Regions from separate parts of the Nonomuraea insulae genome, predicted to be linked through region 3. Evidence: riboswitches for the same ligand, from Rfam matches in the RefSeq annotation. Region 3 holds a riboswitch; each other region holds the start of a gene.
The links. Region 3 has a riboswitch for cyclic di-AMP ahead of ACFPZ3_RS52275 (C40 family peptidase). Riboswitches for the same ligand answer to the same signal wherever they lie in the genome.
Positions count from the first base shown of each region.

Region 1: linked by a shared signal. The riboswitch ahead of ACFPZ3_RS17680 (coiled-coil domain-containing protein) and the one ahead of ACFPZ3_RS52275 (C40 family peptidase) in region 3 are both predicted to bind cyclic di-AMP.
Region 2: linked by a shared signal. The riboswitch ahead of ACFPZ3_RS40790 (C40 family peptidase) and the one ahead of ACFPZ3_RS52275 (C40 family peptidase) in region 3 are both predicted to bind cyclic di-AMP.

Region 1 covers NZ_JBHSPA010000023.1:16,218-22,113, forward strand. Annotated here, with positions in the region: tRNA gene ACFPZ3_RS17650 (tRNA-Gly) at 1-55, shown strand, start outside; gene ACFPZ3_RS17655 (DUF5946 family protein) at 74-562, opposite strand; gene ACFPZ3_RS17660 (nucleoside/nucleotide kinase family protein) at 629-1,258, shown strand; gene ACFPZ3_RS17665 (50S ribosomal protein bL37) at 1,286-1,363, opposite strand; gene ACFPZ3_RS17670 (DeoR/GlpR family DNA-binding transcription regulator) at 1,504-2,283, shown strand; gene galT (galactose-1-phosphate uridylyltransferase) at 2,280-3,356, shown strand; cyclic di-AMP (ydaO/yuaA leader) riboswitch at 3,425-3,566, shown strand; gene ACFPZ3_RS17680 (coiled-coil domain-containing protein) at 3,572-4,552, shown strand; gene ACFPZ3_RS17685 (TetR/AcrR family transcriptional regulator) at 4,560-5,180, opposite strand; gene ACFPZ3_RS17690 (SDR family NAD(P)-dependent oxidoreductase) at 5,283-5,896, shown strand, end outside.
Region 2 covers NZ_JBHSPA010000052.1:184,042-189,937, forward strand. Annotated here, with positions in the region: gene ACFPZ3_RS40775 (DsbA family protein) at 101-745, opposite strand; gene ACFPZ3_RS40780 (branched-chain amino acid aminotransferase) at 886-1,983, opposite strand; gene ACFPZ3_RS40785 (3-isopropylmalate dehydrogenase) at 2,206-3,252, opposite strand; cyclic di-AMP (ydaO/yuaA leader) riboswitch at 3,352-3,493, shown strand; gene ACFPZ3_RS40790 (C40 family peptidase) at 3,497-4,090, shown strand; gene serA (phosphoglycerate dehydrogenase) at 4,591-5,896, opposite strand, start outside.
Region 3 covers NZ_JBHSPA010000080.1:35,487-41,382, forward strand. Annotated here, with positions in the region: gene ACFPZ3_RS52265 (M48 family metallopeptidase) at 1-1,286, opposite strand, end outside; gene ACFPZ3_RS52270 (gluzincin family metallopeptidase) at 1,324-2,133, opposite strand; gene ACFPZ3_RS52275 (C40 family peptidase) at 2,510-3,037, opposite strand; cyclic di-AMP (ydaO/yuaA leader) riboswitch at 3,111-3,276, opposite strand; gene ACFPZ3_RS52280 (C40 family peptidase) at 4,194-5,168, opposite strand; gene ACFPZ3_RS52285 (NYN domain-containing protein) at 5,254-5,896, opposite strand, start outside.

The DNA of each region.
Region 1 (5,896 bases), on a different contig from region 3:
AGAGCCCTAGTCTTCCAAACTAGCTACGCGGGTTCGATTCCCGTCGTCCGCTCCAAGGCGACAAAGGGCCAGGTCAACCCCCACCCGGGGTGCCTGGCCCGAGGTTTTTCCAGGCCTCTTCCGTCATTTCGGCGAGAGTGCGCATCCGGTGCCCGTACGCCTCGTGCCCGTCGGAGACGAAACCGTCGTCGCCGTACGGCAGGCCGCAGAACGAGGCGCGGAAGCGCTCGGGAGGTCCGCCCGCGGGCAGCGGCGCGTAAGGCTCCAGCGGCCGCAGGTCGTAGCCCGAGCGGGACCGGTGGCTGTTGCGCGCCACCTGATGCGCCTGCAGGCGGATCAGGGCGTCCAGGTCCTGCTCCACGAAGAACTGCAACATGCGGTACTGGCTGTCGAGGAACTTCTGGAGGCCCCTGGAAGGGTGTTGCAGGAGGTACACGCAGACCACGACCGCGTGCCAGCGGTACATCTCCGGGTCCCGCTGCTCCTCGGCCAGGATCGCGTTGTAGTAGTCGGCGCACAGGCCGAGGGGGCCCGCCGCCGCGCCGCAGTCACAGGGGTGCATGCCGGGCACCCAAGCCAGGGGCCGGGCGGGCGTCGAAGGCATTTCCGCGCTCGTAAGCTGTGATCGATGCGTGCGCGACCGATCTCCCGTGAGGCCCTCGTCGAGGAGCTGGCCGAGCTGATCTGCGCCCGGCCCGCGGACGCCTGGGTGCGGGTGGCCGTCGACGGCGCGCCCGCCGCCCGGCCCTGGGCGCTGGCGGACGACCTCGTGGCGCCCCTGCGCCTGCGCGGGCGGCCGGTGTCACGGGTGTCGGCGGGCGACTTCCTGCGGCCCGCCTCGTTGCGTCTGGAGTACGGCAGGACGGATCCCGACGCCTTCTACGACGACTGGCTCGATGCCAAGGCGCTGCGCAGGGAGGTGCTGGAGCCGCTGGACCCGGGCGGGTCCGGGCGGGTGTTGCCGGCGTTGTGGGACAGCGGGATCGATCGGGCGTACCGGATGCCGTACGTGGAGCTGCCGCCGGGCGGGGTGGTCCTGGTGGACGGGACGTTGCTGCTGGGGCGGGGGCTGGCGTTCGAGGTGAGCGCGCACGTGTGGTTGTCACCCGGGGCGCTGGAGCGGGGCACCCCGGAGGAGGAGCGGTGGCGGTTGCCCGCGTACGAGCGGTATGAGCGTGAGGCGCGGCCCCAGGAGACGGCCGACGTCGTGATTCGGGCCGACCACCCGGATCGGCCCGCGGTGTTGCGGCCGGGGTGACCGCCACGGCGGGCGGTCACCCGCTCGTCATCGCGCCGTGGGACGCTTGCCGTGGTTCGCCTTCTTCTTCTTGCGTGCCTTGCCCTTGCGCGCGCGCCTGGCCATAAGCTCGCCTCCGATGATCGGTACGGCATGAGCCCCCAACTTCTCTCGCCCACGCTGACCAGCGCAAGCGAACCCCGCGAACTAACATTCCCCAACAATTCCGTGTCATAATTTGGTGGAATCTGTTGGAAGGAACGGACGTGCTCGCACAGCAGCGGCAACAGACGATCCTCGAACGCGTGCGCAGCAACGGCGGCGTCCGGGTGGCCGACCTCGTACGCGAGCTCGGCGTCTCCGACATGACCATCCGCCGCGACCTTGAGGTGCTGGCCGAACGCGGGCTGCTGGAGAAGGTGCACGGCGGCGCGACCGCGCTCGGCCCCGGCTCGACCGAGGAGCCGGGCTTCACCGCCAAGTCCGCCCGCCAGCAGCAGGAGAAGGCGGCCATCGCGCGGCACGCGGCCACACTCGTACGGCCGGGAACGGCCGTGGCGCTGTCGGCGGGGACCACCACGTGGGCGCTGGCCCACCACCTGATCGGCGTGCCCGAGCTGACCGTGATCACCAACTCGATCCCGGTCGCCGAGGTCTTCCACCGCAACCCGCGCACCGACCGCACGGTCGTGCTGACCGGCGGCGTACGCACTCCGTCCGACGCCCTGGTGGGCCCGGTCGCCGTGGCCGCGATCCGCCGCCTGCACGTGGACACGCTCTTCCTCGGCGTGCACGGGATGAGCGTGCGGGCCGGGTTCACCACGCCCAACCTGCTGGAGTCCGAGACCGACAGGGAGCTCGTGGCGGCCGCGCACCGGCTGGTCGTCCCCGCCGACCACACCAAGTGGAACACCGTCGGCATCAGCACGATCGCGGAGCTGAGCGAGGCCCACGTGGTCATCAGCGACGCGGGGCTGCCCGAGGAAGCACGCACGGAGCTGGCCGAACGGGCCGTAGAACTGATCATCGCGGAGGGCTCGCCTTGAAGCGCACCATCACCCATCTGGCCGACGGCCGAGAGCTGATCTACTTCGACCGGCGCGACGACGCCGACAGGAGCGTGATCGACCGGCGGCCTCTCGAAGGCCGGCCCGTGGCCTCCGAGTTGCGCTACGACCCGCTGACGGAGGAGTGGATCGCGATCGCCGGGCATCGGCAGACGCGGACGTTCCTGCCGACCGGCGGCGCGGCCGAGTGCCCGTTGTGCCCGTCGTCGGAGGAGCGGTCGACAGAGATCCCGGCGTACGACTACGACGTGGCCGTGTTCGAGAACCGCTTCCCCTCTTTTTCCGGAAATTTTGGGACTTATGAGGCTGTGGGTGGGCTGAGTGAGGTCCGTCCGGGCGTGGGGAGGTGTGAGGTGGTGTGCTTCACCTCTGATCACTCCTCCTCCTTCTCCAAGCTCTCCAACGCCCAGGTGGAGCTGGTCATGGAGGCCTGGGCCGACCGCACGGCCGAGATGTCCGCGATCGAGGGCGTGGAGCAGGTGTTCTGCTTCGAGAACCGGGGCGAGGAGATCGGCATCACGCTCGCCCACCCGCACGGCCAGATCTACGCCTACCCGTACGTCACGCCCAGGACCAAGCTGCAACTCGGCGCCGCCCGGCGCTATACGAAGGGCAACCTGTTCGCCGACGTGCTGGCCGCCGAGCGGGAGGCGGGGACGCGGGTGGTGGCCGCCAACGAGTTGTGGACGGCCTTCGTGCCCGCCGCCGCGCGCTGGCCGTTCGAGGTGCACCTCTATCCGCACCGGCAGGCGCCCGACCTGGCCGCGCTCACCGAGGAGGAGCGGGCGGCGTTCGCGCCTCTGTACACGTCGGTGCTGCGGGCGTTCGACGGGCTGTTCGGGGTCGTGATGCCGTACATCTCGGCCTGGCACCAGGCGCCGGTGCGGCAGGATCGTGAGCTGGGCTACCTGCACCTGGAGTTGTTCAGCATCAGGCGGGCGGCCAACAAGCTCAAGTTCCTGGCGGGCTCGGAGTCGGCGATGGGCGCCTTCGTCAACGACGTGTCGCCTGAGGAGGCCGCACGCATGCTTCGATCACAGGTAGATCACTAATGGATTTCTAATTAAGGTCGCATGACTCGTGATCTACCACTAATATCCCGTTATGCACCGGCCGTAACGGCCGTTGCACGCCTAATCCCGGGCGCGGCGCCCGGGAGCCGGGGACCCAAACCGCACCTGGGGTGAATCCGCTTCGGCGGTAGGGAGCACCTCCCATGCCCGAACCCGTCAGCTAACCCGGCCGGCAGAGGGAGAGGAACACCTACGTGGCGGCTTCGTCCCCCGCGGCTCTTGCCATCGCTCTCATCACCGCCGGCGCCCTCGCCGTCCTCCCGGCGACCGCGGCCTCGGCCGCCCCCAAGCCGACGGAGTCGGAGCTCCGGGCCCAGCTCAAGCAGCTCAACACCAAGGTCGACAAGCTCATCGAGAAGTACAACCTCAAGCGCGTCGACCTGGCCAAGGCGCAGCAGGGGGTCGAGACGGCCAAGGGCAAACTGGCCGCCGCCGAGCAGGCGCTGACCGCGGCCGAGCAGCGCGTCGCCGAGATCGCCCGCCTGCGCTACCAGAACGCCGACCCCTCGCTGCCCTCCTTCATGCTCCCGGACAACGGCGGCTTCATGCTCCCCCAGAACGGCAGCAGCGCGGCCCTGCTCGAACAGATCACCGCCGAGCAGCAGGCCATCGTGAACGGCGTGATCAGGGCCCGCGACGACAAGAAGAAGGCCAGCGAGGAGGCCACCGCGCTGGCGGCCCAGGTCAAGTCGGACGCGGCCGAGGTGGACGAGCAGCGCGACGACGCCGAGGACGTCATCAAGGACATCCAGGACAAGCTCGAGGACCTGGTGCCGTACGCGACGGGCCGCAACTCCGACGGCTCCTGGGCGCCGCAACTGCCGTCGGGCTCGGACAACATCACCTCACGTACGCGGCTGATGAAGGCCGAGGTGGGCAAGAACTTCGCGCTGCCGTACGACGTGGGCTGCTTCCGCTCGGGCTCCGACGGCGAGCACCCTCTTGGGCGGGCCTGCGACTTCATGATGAGCACGGGCGGCACGACGCCCAGCTCCGACCACAACGCCCTCGGCGACCGGATCGCCGACTGGGCGCTGAAGAACAAGGACAAGCTGGGCGTCAAGTACGTGATCTGGAAGCAGCGCATCAACCTGGGCTCGGGCTGGCGCACGATGTCCGACCGGGGCAGCATCACCCAGAACCACTACGACCACGTGCACATCTCGATGAACTGAATCGCCATCAGCATGGGGCGGCTTCGGGGGACGTCAGGGTGTCCCACGCCGCCAGGGCACAGGCGATGACCGTCTCCAGTCGCGCCCGGGTGGCTCCATCGCGGGAATGGATGGCCATGCCTTGCAGGACGGCGGCGTAGAAGTCGGCGACGGCGTCGACATCCGTGCCGGCGGTCACGTCGCCATCCTTGATGCCCTGCTCCAGTCGTCGCCGGAAGGAGTGCGGCACGAGTGCGCGGCGTTCGGCGAGGAAGCCACGCAACCCGGCGTTCTGGGTCGTGCCCGTCAACGCTGACAGCACCACCATGCAGCCTGGCGGCGTGGCGGGGTCCGCGAACCTGTCGGCGTTGGCGCGCAGTGCCTGGGCGACGCCCTCCCGCGCGGTACCGGCCGTCTCCAGAAGGTGCAGCGGCCTGGCGCCCTCCGTCGCCCCGTACAGCTCGACGGCCTCCCTGAACAGCTGCTCCTTCGCGCCGAAGCCGGCATAGATGCTGGCCGAGGCGATGCCCATGGCGGTGGTGAGGTCGGCCATCGAGGTGCCCTCGTAGCCGCGCTCCCAGAACGTGATCATTGCCTGGCGTAGTGCCAGGTCCCGGTCGAAGCCGCGTGGCCTGCCCCGTTCCGCCATGTCCGCCACCTTTCTTTGTCGATTGACCAAGATATCCCTTGACCGGCTCGGACGCATCCTGCTATTTATTTCTTTGCCGATCGACAAAGAAATGAGGCGGACGTGAGCGAACTGGCCGGCAAGGTGGCGTTGGTGACGGGTGGCAGCCGGGGCATCGGGGCGGCGATCGCCCTGCGACTGGCCCAGGACGGGGCGGAGGTGGCCATCACCTACGTCAACGCCGCCGAGGAGGCGCGGGCGGTGGGCCGGCGGATCGAAGCCGGCGGCGCCCGGGCACTCGTGATCAAGGCGGACTTCGCCGACGCGCACGCGGCCACCGCGGCGGTCGAGCAGACCGTGGCGGAGCTGGGCAGGATCGACATCCTGGTCAACAATGCGGCCGCCTTCGCCGTCGGGGATCTGGCCCAGGTGACGCCGCAAGAGGTGGACCACGTGCTGGCGGTCAACGTGCGGGCGGCGTTTCTGGCCTGCCAGGCGGCGGCGCGGCACATGGACCGTGGGGGCCGCCTCATCAACGTCGGCACCTGCGTCGCCGAGCACGTTCCCGGGCCGGGGATGACATTGTTCGCGATGAGCAAGTCCGCGCTGGCCGGCCTCACCAAAGGCCTGGCCCGCGATCTCGGCCCGCGCGGCATCACCGCCACCGTCATCCACCCCGGCCCGATCGACACGCACGCGAACCCGGCCGACGGCCCGCAGGCTCCGATGTTCAGCGG
Region 2 (5,896 bases), on a different contig from region 3:
CTGCCGATAATGAGCAGACCGTAGAACATGGTGCCGCCCAGTCTGCCACATGATTTCACCAGTCGGCACACCGGTCTCACCTCTTGGGACGCACGGCCTGTCACACCTGTACGCCGCCGCCGCCCGCGATGGCCTGCTCCAGCGCCGCGGGGTCGAACACCTCGTTGCCCAGCATCTGCCCGTCCAGCACCACGGTCGGCGTGCCCTCAAGGTGGATCTTCGCGGTCTCGGCCAGGTGCGTCTTCGCGTACGACTGCGAGGTGACACACGAGTCCACCGACGCCCCCGCCTTCCTGGCGGCCTGGACCAGCTCCTCGACGGTGAAGCCTGAGGCCACGCCGTGCGGGGCGGGCTGCATGGCGTACACCGCGTCCCTGAAGGCCAGCCAGTTCGCCTCGGGGACGCAGCGGGCGGCCGCGGCGGCGCGGATGGAGTTGGAGTGCATGGGCTCGTCCTGGAAGATCGTCACGGTGTGGAAGACGACCTTGACCTTCCCCTCCCTGGCCAGCCGCTGGATCGTGGCGTCGGTCTTGGTGTGCATGTCCTTGCACACGGGACAGTCGAAGTCCTCGAACACGTCGAGCACGGGAGCCTCGCTCCCCAGGTCGGCCAGGATCATCGAGCCGTCCGCCTGCCGGGTCAGCGTCACCCCGTCGGACGACGCGCCAGGCTCCGCGTACGCCAGCACCCCGAGCACGGCGATCGCCACGCATGCCGCCACGACCGCCATCAACCGCTTCATCATCAGCCCACTCTCGCGTCATTGATCGCGCAGACCTTACCCGACGCGCAAAACCGGGCCGCATCAAGGGCCCGCGCCGGCTCGGCCCCGATGGGCGAGCCGGCGCTTAGGCGCTCAGGCGAACGAGACGTACGGGGCCGGCATCAGACGATCTTGTGGATCCAGTTGTGGGCGTCGGGGCGGGCGCCGTACTGGATGCCCACGAGCTCCTCGCGCACCCGCATCGTCACGGGGCCCGGCGTGCCGTCGGCGACGCTCCAGGAGCGGTCGGCGCCCTTGACCGTGCCGACCGGCGTCACCACGGCGGCCGTGCCGCACGCGAACACCTCCGTGAGCTCCCCCGACTCGCAGCCGGCCTGCCACTCGTCCACCGTGATGAGCCGCTCCTCGGTCTCCAGGCCCAGGTCACCGGCCAGTTCGAGGATGGACTCCCTGGTGATGCCGGGCAGCAGGGTGCCGGTGAGCGCCGGGGTGACGAGCTTGTCGCCGAAGACGAAGAACAGGTTCATCCCGCCCATCTCCTCGACGTAGCGGTGCTCGTGGGCGTCCAGCCACACCACCTGGTCGCAGCCGTGCTCCACGGCCTGCCGCTGCGCGACGAACGCCGCGGCGTAGTTGCCGCCGCACTTGGCGAAGCCGGTGCCGCCGGGGGCGGCGCGGGTGTACTCGGTGGACAACCAGACGGAGACGGGCTTGATGCCGCCGGTGAAGTAGGAGGCCGCCGGCGAGGCGATGACCATGTATCTGTACGACTTCGACGGGTAGTTGACGCCCAGCCCCGCCTGAGTGGCGATCATGAAGGGCCGCAGGTAGAGGCTGTGCCCCTCGGTGGTGGGCACCCAGTCCTTGTCGGTCTCGACGAGGATCTCGAGCGAGTCGACGAACGTCTCCTCGGGCAGTTCGGGCATGGCCATGCGCAGGGCCGAGCGGTTGAAGCGGGCGGCGTTCGCGTACGGGCGGAACGTCACGATCGAGCCGCTGGCCTGGCGATAGGCCTTCAGGCCCTCGAACAGCTCCTGCGCGTAGTGGAAGACCGAGGTGGCGGGGTCGAGCGAGAGCGGCCCGTACGGCGTGAGCCTGGCGTCGTGCCAGCCCTGGCCCTCGGTGTAGTCGATCGAGATCATGTGATCCGTGAAGGTCTGCCCGAAACCGGGGTTCGCCAGTACCTGCTCCCGCTCGGCCGCGGTGCGAGCGTGGTCGGATAGCTGCACGTCGAAGCTGAGCTTCTGAGCGATGGTCATGACGGCGGTCCTTCTCTCTGCGATCTACCGAAATCTACCGGAACCTGTCCAGTGCTCGCGGATTCGCGAACCTGTGGCAGCGCCCAGCGAGGGCAGTCCGTACTTCCTATTGTCTCGCCATATGGGATGGCAAGCGGTCAATGGGGGGATAAGTCCGCCTGGACGCGAAAAAGCGCCTGACAGTCCTCCTCGGACCGCCAGACGCTTCCGGGCTAGGCGGTCCTAGCCGGCTACTCGCGTGGTGATGTCGTCGCCGACCTGGCCGGTCGTGCGGGCGGAGAAACCGGCCAGGCGCTCCACGATGTCGTCGGCGACCGCCTGCTCGACCCTGGCCGACTCGGCGTGCAGGCCGAGGTGGTCGAGGAGCATGGCGACGGACAGGATGGTCGCGGTGGGGTCGGCCTTGCCCTGACCGGCGATGTCGGGGGCGCTGCCGTGCACCGGCTCGAACATGCTGGGCGCCGACCGCTCCGGGTTGATGTTGCCGCTGGCGGCCAGGCCGATGCCGCCGGCGATGGCGGCGCCGAGGTCGGTGATGATGTCGCCGAACAGGTTGTCGGTGACGACCACGTCGAAGCGCTCGGGCTGGCTGACGAAGTACATCGAGGCCGCGTCGATGTGGCAGTAGTCGGTGGTGACCTCGGGGTAGTCGGCGGCCACCTGGTCGACCGTGCGCTGCCACAGGTCGCCGGCGAAGGTGAGGACGTTCGTCTTGTGGACGAGGGTCAGCTTCTTGCGCGGGCGCGCCTTGGCCTTCTCGAACGCGTAGCGCACCACGCGCTCGACGCCGTAGGCGGTGTTGAGCGACTCCTGGGTGGCGATCTCGTGCGGCGTGCCGCGCCGCATGGCGCCGCCGGTGCCGGCGTAGAGGCCCTCGGTGCCCTCGCGGACGACGATCATGTCGATGTCCTCGGGCGAGGTGTCGGCCAGCGGGGTCTCGACCCCGGGGAACAGCTTGACGGGCCGCAGGTTCACGTAGTGGTCGAACGCGAACCGCAGCCGCAGCAGCAGGTCGCGCTCAAGGATGCCGGGCGGCACGCTGGGGTCGCCCACGGCGCCGAGCAGGATCGCGTCATAGCCGCGCAGCTCCTCCAGCACCGAGTCCGGCAGGGTCTCGCCGGTGCGGTGATAGCGTGCGGCGCCCAGATCGTAGTGTGTGGGCTCGATCTTCGTGCCTACTGCCTCCAGGACCTTGAGTCCTTCGGCGACGACCTCGGTGCCGATTCCATCCCCAGGGATGACGGCCAGGCGGATGTTACGCGACTCCATGGGCGGTACCTTACCGGCTCGTCTCGACTGACGAACACACCATCTCACCTCTCGGACGTCCGATTTTGTGGTGTTTGCGACCTTTTGACCGATTCGTTAGAGTCCATCGGGCCTAATCCACACAGCCGCTGTGTGGAGCCGGGGACCCACTTTTCCCTCTGGGGCGAATCGGCATCGCCGTAGGGCCGTCTTCCAGGCCCGAGCCCGTCAGCTAACCCGGCCGGCCGTATGGAAGGACAATGCTTTGTCGCGCATCGTTCTGTCTCGCATTGCCATAGCCCTGGCGGCCGGTGCCGCCGGGCTCATCCTGACCGGTCAGGCCGCGCAGGCCGCCACCGACGACGACACCACCACTCTCACCGGCGCCGAGATCAAGCGCCTCCAGGACAAGCAGACCCCCAAGCCCGCCTGGAAGGTCGCACTCCACTACGCCATGGACAAGCAGGGCACGCCGTACGTATGGGGCGGGGCCAGCAAGAGCGGCTACGACTGCTCGGGGCTCATGCTCAGGTCGTACGGGGCCGCGGGGATCGAACTGCCGCGAACCGCCAGCGAGCAGTACGGGGCGTTCTCCAGAAAGATCGCCTGGAACCACCTCAAGCCCGGCGACCTGGTGTTCTTCAGCGGCCTGGGCCACGTGGGGATGATCTCCAAGCCCGGTTACATGGTGAACGCGCCGCACACGGGCGACGTCGTGAAGGAGGAGAAGCTATCGAGCTGGCGGCGGCAGTCGTTCGTCGGCGCCGTCCGGCCGGACCCGAAGGGCGTACGCCAGTGGTCCAAGCACCTCAAGGAGGTCCGGGAGCCCGCGCCGACGACGCTCACGGCCACCCTCTGAGAGCACCGGGAGCGGCCCCGTCTCACGGCGGGGCCGCTCGTCCGGCGTCCGGAGTCCCTACCGGCCGGAGTCCCTACCGGCCGGAGTTCTGCGGGGCGCCGCCGTTGTCGCGGCGGTCCAGCGCTATCTGAACGGCCTCGGCGGCCTCGTCCTGGTGGTCTTCGGCACGGTTCATCTCGTACATGTGACTCATCTCATTTCGCGGGCACGTTCCAAGGAGGGAAGCCGGATCCCGGTCGCGAATCCGACCGGGCCTGATCTCGTGGTCCGGGTCACGGACCGGACGAAAGGGGGCTTACTGGCCGACACGTCGCCGCTCTCCGCGGCGGGTCGTCGACCTGCCCTAACAGGCCCCGCCGCGGCAGGTAATAAGTACGAGAACCTGGCGCATTACCGGTTACAGTACCTGAGAGAGCTGCTTGGATGTCCTACTATCTCGCATCCTGAGACGCAAAAGGGCCGCCACCCGGAACGGGTGACGGCCCTTCGCACGCGGCAGGTCAGTCCTCCAGGTCCACAGAACGGCCGCTCTCGGCGCCGATCTCGCCGCCGATCTGCTCGACCACGTCGGCGGGGATCGCCGAGTCGACGGTCAGCGCGATGAGCGCCTTGCCGCCCTTGGCGTCGCGGGCCACCTGCATCGAGGCGATGTTGATGCCGTGCTCGCCCAGCAGCCTGCCCACCACGCCGACGATGCCGGGGCGGTCGGCGTAGGTGAAGAAGCACAGGTGGGCCGTCGGCTCGATCTCCATCTCGTAGCCGTTGACCTCGACGATCTTGGTGATCTGGCGGGGCCCGGACAGCGTGCCGGAGACCGAGACCGTACGGCCGTCGGCCAGCACGCCGCGCACGGTCACCACGTTGCGCCAGTCGGGGCTCTCGGAGCTGGTCACCAGCTCGACCGTGATGCCGCGGTCCTTGGCCAGCAGCGGGGCGTTGACGTAGGTGACCTGCTCCTCGACCACGTCGGCGAACACGCCCTTGAGCGCGGCCAGCTCGATCACCCGCACGTCCTGGGCGGCGATCTCGCCGCGCACCTCGATGTCGAGCTTGGTGGCCACCTCGCCGGACAGCGCCGTGAAGACCCGGCCGAGCTTCTCAGCCAGCGGCAGGCCCGGCTTGACGTCCTCGGCGACGACGCCGCCCTGAACGTTGACCGCGTCGGGGACGAACTCGCCCGCCAGAGCCAGTTTCACGCTCCGCGCGACCTGGGTGCCGGCCTTCTCCTGGGCCTCGTGGGTGGAGGCGCCGAGGTGCGGCGTGGCGACGACCTGGTCGAGCTCGAACAGCGGGCTGTCGGTGCAGGGCTCCTTGGAGAAGACGTCCAGACCGGCTCCCGCGACCCTGCCCTCCTTGATGGCCGAGTAGAGCGCGCCCTCGTCCACGATGCCGCCGCGGGCGACGTTGACGATCCGGACGTTCGGCTTGACCTGGTGCAGCTCGCGATCACCGATGAGGCCGAGCGTCTCCTTGGACTTCGGCAGGTGCACGGTGATGAAGTCGGCCTGCTTGAGCACCTCTTCGAGGCTGAGCAGCTTGACGCCCATCTGCGCCGCACGGGCCGGCGGCAGGTAGGGGTCGTAGGCGATCAGCTCGACGCCGAACGGCGCCAGCCGCTGGGCCACGAGCTGGCCGATCTTGCCCAGTCCGAGGATGCCGACGACCTTCTCGTCCAGCTCGACACCGGTGTACTTGGACCGCTTCCACTCCCCGTTCTTCAACGCGGAGTGGGCCTGGGCCGTGTTACGGGCGCTGGCCAGGATGAGGGCGATCGTCTGCTCGGCGGCGCTGGTGATGTTGGAGGTC
Region 3 (5,896 bases):
GGGCTGGAAGGATGGGAGGCATAGAGCACATATTCCACCGCATCCGGCGACAAGTCGGAAATATTGGTTACGGCGAGCCGTTTCTGCATCGCGATGAACGTGCCCGGGTCCTTCGTGAGGTCGAGCGCGTGCACGTCGGCCCTGGCCTCGATGTGCCGGCTGATCAGGTTCTGGGCGGGGCCGATGATCAGTGAGCCGACGGTCATCAGGCCCATGATCGCGCCGACCGCCCGCGGATCGGTGATCGAGGTGACGCCCACGCGCCGTCGTAGCGGGTCGAACACGAGGAACAGCAGGATCGCGCCCAGCCCGGCGGCCAGGCCGCCGACGAGCGTGCCGTACAGGACGTCGTCATGCTTGGCGTGGCCCAGCTCATGCGCCACGACCAGCTCGACCTCCCGCGGCGGGGCCCGGAGCAGTGTGTCGTAGACGACGATGCGGCGGGTGGCGCCGAAGCCGGACACATACGCGTTGAGCGCCGTCGTCCGCCGTGAGGCGTCGGCCACCAGCACGTCCTCGACCGGCACCCCGTCGCGCTCGGCCATCTCCAGCAGGTTCGCGCGCAGCGAGCCCCGCGGCATCGAGGTGAAGTCGTTGAACATCGGCTCGAAGACCACGGGATACACGAACGAGGCCACGATCGTCAGCGCGAACGCGCCCAGCGAGGCGGGGATCCACCAGCGCCTGACCTTGCGGGCCAGCGCCACGAGGGCCAGCAGCATCACGCAGAGCAGGAACGCCTCCACGCCCAGGTTCTTCAGCCGGTCCCCCGCCCAGCCGGCCCAGTCCTGGGTGGACAGGCCGTAGTCCCGCATGATCGTCTCGAACCAGACACCCAGAGGCCACCTGACCAGCTCGACGATCGCGGTGATCACCACGACGCCGAGGATCACCCGCAGCCACCGCGGGCCCCTGAGCACCCCCAGCACCTTGGCCCCGAACGGGGTGGCGACCAGGAGCCCGGCGAAGATGATCGTGAGCGCCAGCGAGAGGTAGCTCGGCAGGCTCGTGGCCACGTCGAACGCCTCCGCCCTGGCGATCTGCGTGGCGCTGAAGTCGCGGGCCGGATCCGGCGGGCCGCCCGTCAGCACGTCCCACGGGGTGCTGAAGACGGCCACGGCCAGGATGGCCAGGCCGAGCAGCACCAGCGCGACGGCGGCCTGCCGTCTCGGCCCGCTTCTCCCCACGGGCGCCTCCCCATCGGGCTCCGTCGCACCCCGGCCGGACCGCGCCGCGGTGGCCGTTCCGCCCTCTTGAGGGTCGTCCGCGTCCAGTTGTTCGCTCATCCGCCTCCCCTTCACACGAGCTGATCCCGTACGCACTTCACACGAGCCGATCCCGTACGTACGCGCGCCACCTTTCCGTCAGCGTGGCGACGGAGAGTCCCAGGGAGGCGAGTGCCTTTTCGACGCCGGCCACCTGGGCTTCACGGTAGAGCCTCACCAGGGTCCCCTCACCGAACCGGTCAGCGAGGAAACGACACGCGAGCCACGCCTCCTGGTACGCACGCGCCAGCCGGCCCGGGTCCCGCCCGTCCGCCACGAAAGCCTCAGGGCCGGGCAAAGCGCTGGGCAAGCGTCCGGCCTGTATCTCGGCGGCGAGTTCGGCGGCGGCGCTCGCCAGGGGCAGCCCTGCGTCCCGGTAGCCGACATAGTCGGCGAATCCCTCGTAGAGCCAGACGGGGAGGTGGTCGGTACCGGCCGCGACATGGGTGAGCTCGTGGGTGAGGACGACGTCCTTCCCCGTGGAGGTGAGGGTGGCGAACGTCTCGGGCACGACGATCACGCGCCCGCCGTCGGCCAGCGCCGCCAGACCGTCGAGCCGGTCCGCGCGGGCCAGCCGGGCGGCCTCGCCTGCCGACTCCGGTACGACGATCAGGGCTCGTACGGGCCTGCCCAGCACCTGCGAGACGCGCAGCCCGGCCCTGTCGGCCCTGTCGGCCAGTTCGCCGAGTGAGCCCGCGCCGTGGCCCACGACGACGGAGCGCCGGCCGTGAGAGACGATCGTGGGGCCTCCTGGCCACAGGCCACGCAACTCCGGGGGGAGGGCGGGGATGCCGGGGGCGCTGGCGGGGGCGAAGGCGAGGAGCAGCAGGGCGGTCACCGCCGCGCGTCGGCTCACCTGCTCGGACACGCTGCCTGATGGTAGTCGGCCAATCCCGTGCCCGACATGCGCCAGCCTGCGCCCCACGGGCGAAACCTGCGCCCGACCTGCGCAAGTCTGTACCTGACGGGCGAAGCCCGCGCCCCACGGGCGAAATCTGCGCCCCACGGGCGAAATCTGCGCCCCACGGGCGAAGCCCGCGCCCCACGGGCGAAATCTGCGCCCGACCTGCGCAAGTCTGTACCTGACGGGCGAAGCCCGCGCCCCACGGGCGAAATCTGCGCCCCACGGGCGAAGCCTGCGCCCCACGGGCGAAATCTGCGCCTCACGGGCGGAGCCTGCGCCTCACATGCGAAAGCCCCGTCCGAACTCAGGAAAGTCTCCAGAGAATCCGGACGGGGCTTGTTCACATGCCGGGACGGACCGCGCCGACGAACGACGACCTGCGCCATCCGCCCAGCTTGTCTATGCGCACCCGTTCGCCTGTCCGCGGCGAATGGATCATCTTGCCCTTGCCGACGTACATGCCCACGTGGCCCAACCCGCTGAAGAACATCAGGTCACCTGGCTTCAGTTTGCGCCAGGAGATCTTGTGCCTGATACGGGCGAACTGGCTGCTCGCCACGCGCGGGAGTTTCACCCCGGCCCTCTTCCAGGCGAACTGGACGAGTCCGGAGCAGTCAAACGAACCAGGTCCTGTGCCCCCGTATCGATACGGGTCACCGATCTGATCCTTGGCCACGGCGACGGCCGTGCGGGCCTTCGATTTCTGCCGAGCGGCTTTGGCGGCCTTTCTCTGGGCCGTCGTGACCGACTTCGCCGAGGTCAGGGCGGTGGTAGCCGCCTTCACCGTCGTCGTGCCGGCCGATGCGCTCGTCGTCGCCGCTTGAGCCGTGGGGGCATGGAGGACGAGACCTCCGGCCGTCACGGTCATCGTGAGTGCAACGCCACTCAGGGCAAGGCGGGACAGGCGGGGGTTCTGCAGGGAGTTAGACAGGATTTCTCCTTGTGTCTTCCACGAACGCCTACCGGGTTAGCTGACGGATTCGGGCCTGGAAGTCGCCCTACGGCGCGATTGGCGCGCCGATTCACCCCTGATCCCTGGGGAAACATGGGATCGCTGGGTCCCCGGCTCCGTGCCTCCTGGCTGCACGGATTCGGCAGGTCGCAAGCCCCGATTTGTCTGCGATATGGGGATATCGGGAGCGACCGGCGGATATTTATCTGTCTCGCATCGGGAGGGACCGATGCCGGTTCGCAGCGACATGGCTTGTTCACCGCGACGACGCCAGAAGCTACGCCGAACGGTCAAGGATCGGCAAAGGGTGAACCCGGTTGTAAAGATCAGATAGTGGTGTCGGTCAAATGCCGAACCCCTGCTGGAGCACCAGGTTCCGTTATTGAAATGTGACCCTGCTCACACTTGGACACAGCGGCTGTTGTCAGGTCCCAATCATCACTCGCGCCCCAAACGTCACATCTGAAACGCGACCACCCGCGCCGGGGAGCGCTCTCGCGATCACATCGCGATGGCCTACGAGGTGACGTAGTAGTCACGAAGATGGTCGATTCCGGAGCTTCACGGAAGGGCTTTGACCTGCGCAAAAGCGCTTACACCCGACCAACCGGCATGACCGAAACCTTTGGTGACAAACAACACAGCCGTCCGGCAGCCGAAATCCCCGCCGGCAGAGACCGAAACGGCGGGCATGGCGGCGAACGCTTGAACCACGGAAGTCGGGCAACTCGGGCTCGCGTAACGGCGGCTCGCCACTGAATGGTCAGAGGGCGTTTCCTGGAGGGCCATCAGGCGGAGTGCGGCGGGTGGTTGGCCGTGGCAGCGCGTAAAGGATGGGGCTAAGACGTTTCCTGGAGGGCCGTCAGCGGAGTGCGGCGGGTGGCCGACCAGTCACGGCGTAAAGGATGGCGCCAAACGCGGGTCAGGGCGTTTCCTGGAGGGCCGTCAGGCGAAGTGCGGCGGGTTACCGGCCATGGCAGCGCGTAAAGGTGCGCGGGTCAGTCCTGGACGGCGGTCAGCCGGAGCGGTCGGTGGACAGGCCACCCACCGCAGTCGAACTAAGGGAGAAAAGTCACGGACGGATCGCGCCGACGAGACCGCCCCCGTAGGCGGACAGTTTTACGACCTTGACGACGTCGCCGGTCTGCGGCGCATGGACGATATTCCCATTGCCCGCATAAATGCTGACGTGTCCGAGCCCATTACTGAAAATCAGGTCCCCGGGCTGCAGGGCGTCCATGCTCACCTTGCGGCTGGCCCCCCAGGCCCACTGCGACCACGTCGTACGCGGCAGCGAGACCCCAGCCGCCGCCCAGGCCGCCTGCGTCAGCCCCGAGCAGTCGAAGCCGCCAGGACCCGTCCCGCCGAATATGTACGGCTTGCCCACCTGCGCGTAGGCGAACCGCAGCACCGCGGCCGCGTTCCCCGAGGCCGCGCCGGTGTATTTGAGGCCCACGCTGTTCGGGTTGCCGGCGTTGTAGGCCCCGAGCTTCTTCAGCAGTTTCTTCTGCTGCTCGACCAGCTTGAGGATGTCGGAGCGCTCCTTCTGGACGGAGTCCCGCTCCTTGTCGGCGCCCCGCAGGGCGTCCTGCGCCTTGTCGCGGTCGGCCTTCAGCCCCCGGTTCGCCTGGTTGAAGGCCGCCAGCTTCCGGGCCCGCTCCTGCTGCACCTGGCCGGCCACCGCCAGCCCCGTCAGCATGCCCTGGGGGTTCTGCGAGCCGAGGATGCCGGGCCAGGAGGTCACGTCCTCGCCGAGCTTGTAGCTGTCGACGGCCATGCCGATCACCTGAGCGCGCAGGTCCTCAACGGTCGCCAGCTTGCGCTTGTAGCTGTCGTTCAGCGTGGTGTAGGTGGACTTGGCCTTCTTGTAGCGCTCTGTCGCCGTGTTGTACCGGTCGACGACCTTGTCGGCCTTGTCGTTGAGCTTGTCGAGCTTGGCCTTGGCTTGGCCGAGAGTGGGTTTGGGATCGGCGACCGCCGCTCCCATCGGGATCAGCACCAGCCCGAACATGAGACCCGTGGCCACCGGCACCCGGCCAAACCTCACTGTATCGCCTCCATGGGATTACATCTGGGGCGAAATAGTACAGAAGTGGCGGGTGGGCCATGACCCAAACGCGGCAATTCGTAACCTACGCGCGACCCAACCGGCGCAGCAGCAAAGCCGACGGAACGGGTCTGGCTCCCATGCGCCTGACCGACTCGGCGACCTCGCGGTCCGACGACACCACGGCGATGGCCCGGCCGGGTGGCTCAGCGCGTACGAGCTGGCGGATGAGGTCGTCGGCGATCTCCCCCGGCGCGCTGAACAACACCCGCACCCCGCGCGGCGCCACCACCTGCACGGGGGCGTTGAGCTCGGCGCCGTCGAACACCACGGTCACCTCGACCCTGGTCTGCGCCACGAGCCCGCCGAGCCCGGTCATGAGACGCGTGCGCTGGTCGGCGAGCGTGTGGGTGCCGTAGCCGGTCTTGGTGACGTTGTAGCCGTCGATGATCAGGTGCACCTGGGGCAGCGCCAGGAGCTGGTCGAGCAGTTGCGGGTCGTCGTCGGCCAGGGCCCGCGCGGGCACCCCGCGCACTCCGGGTCGCTCGCCGGTGACCGCCGCGACCGAGTCGGCGGGTCGGCTGATCGTGGTGGGCAGGGCCAGCTCGCGGCGCAGCCCGGCCGAGGCGTCCTGCAGCGCGTCGAGCAGCACCCGGACGCGGGCGTCCTCGATGCTCCTGCCCTCGCGGGCGGCCCGGCGCGAGGCTTCGAGCTGTTTCTCCACGTCG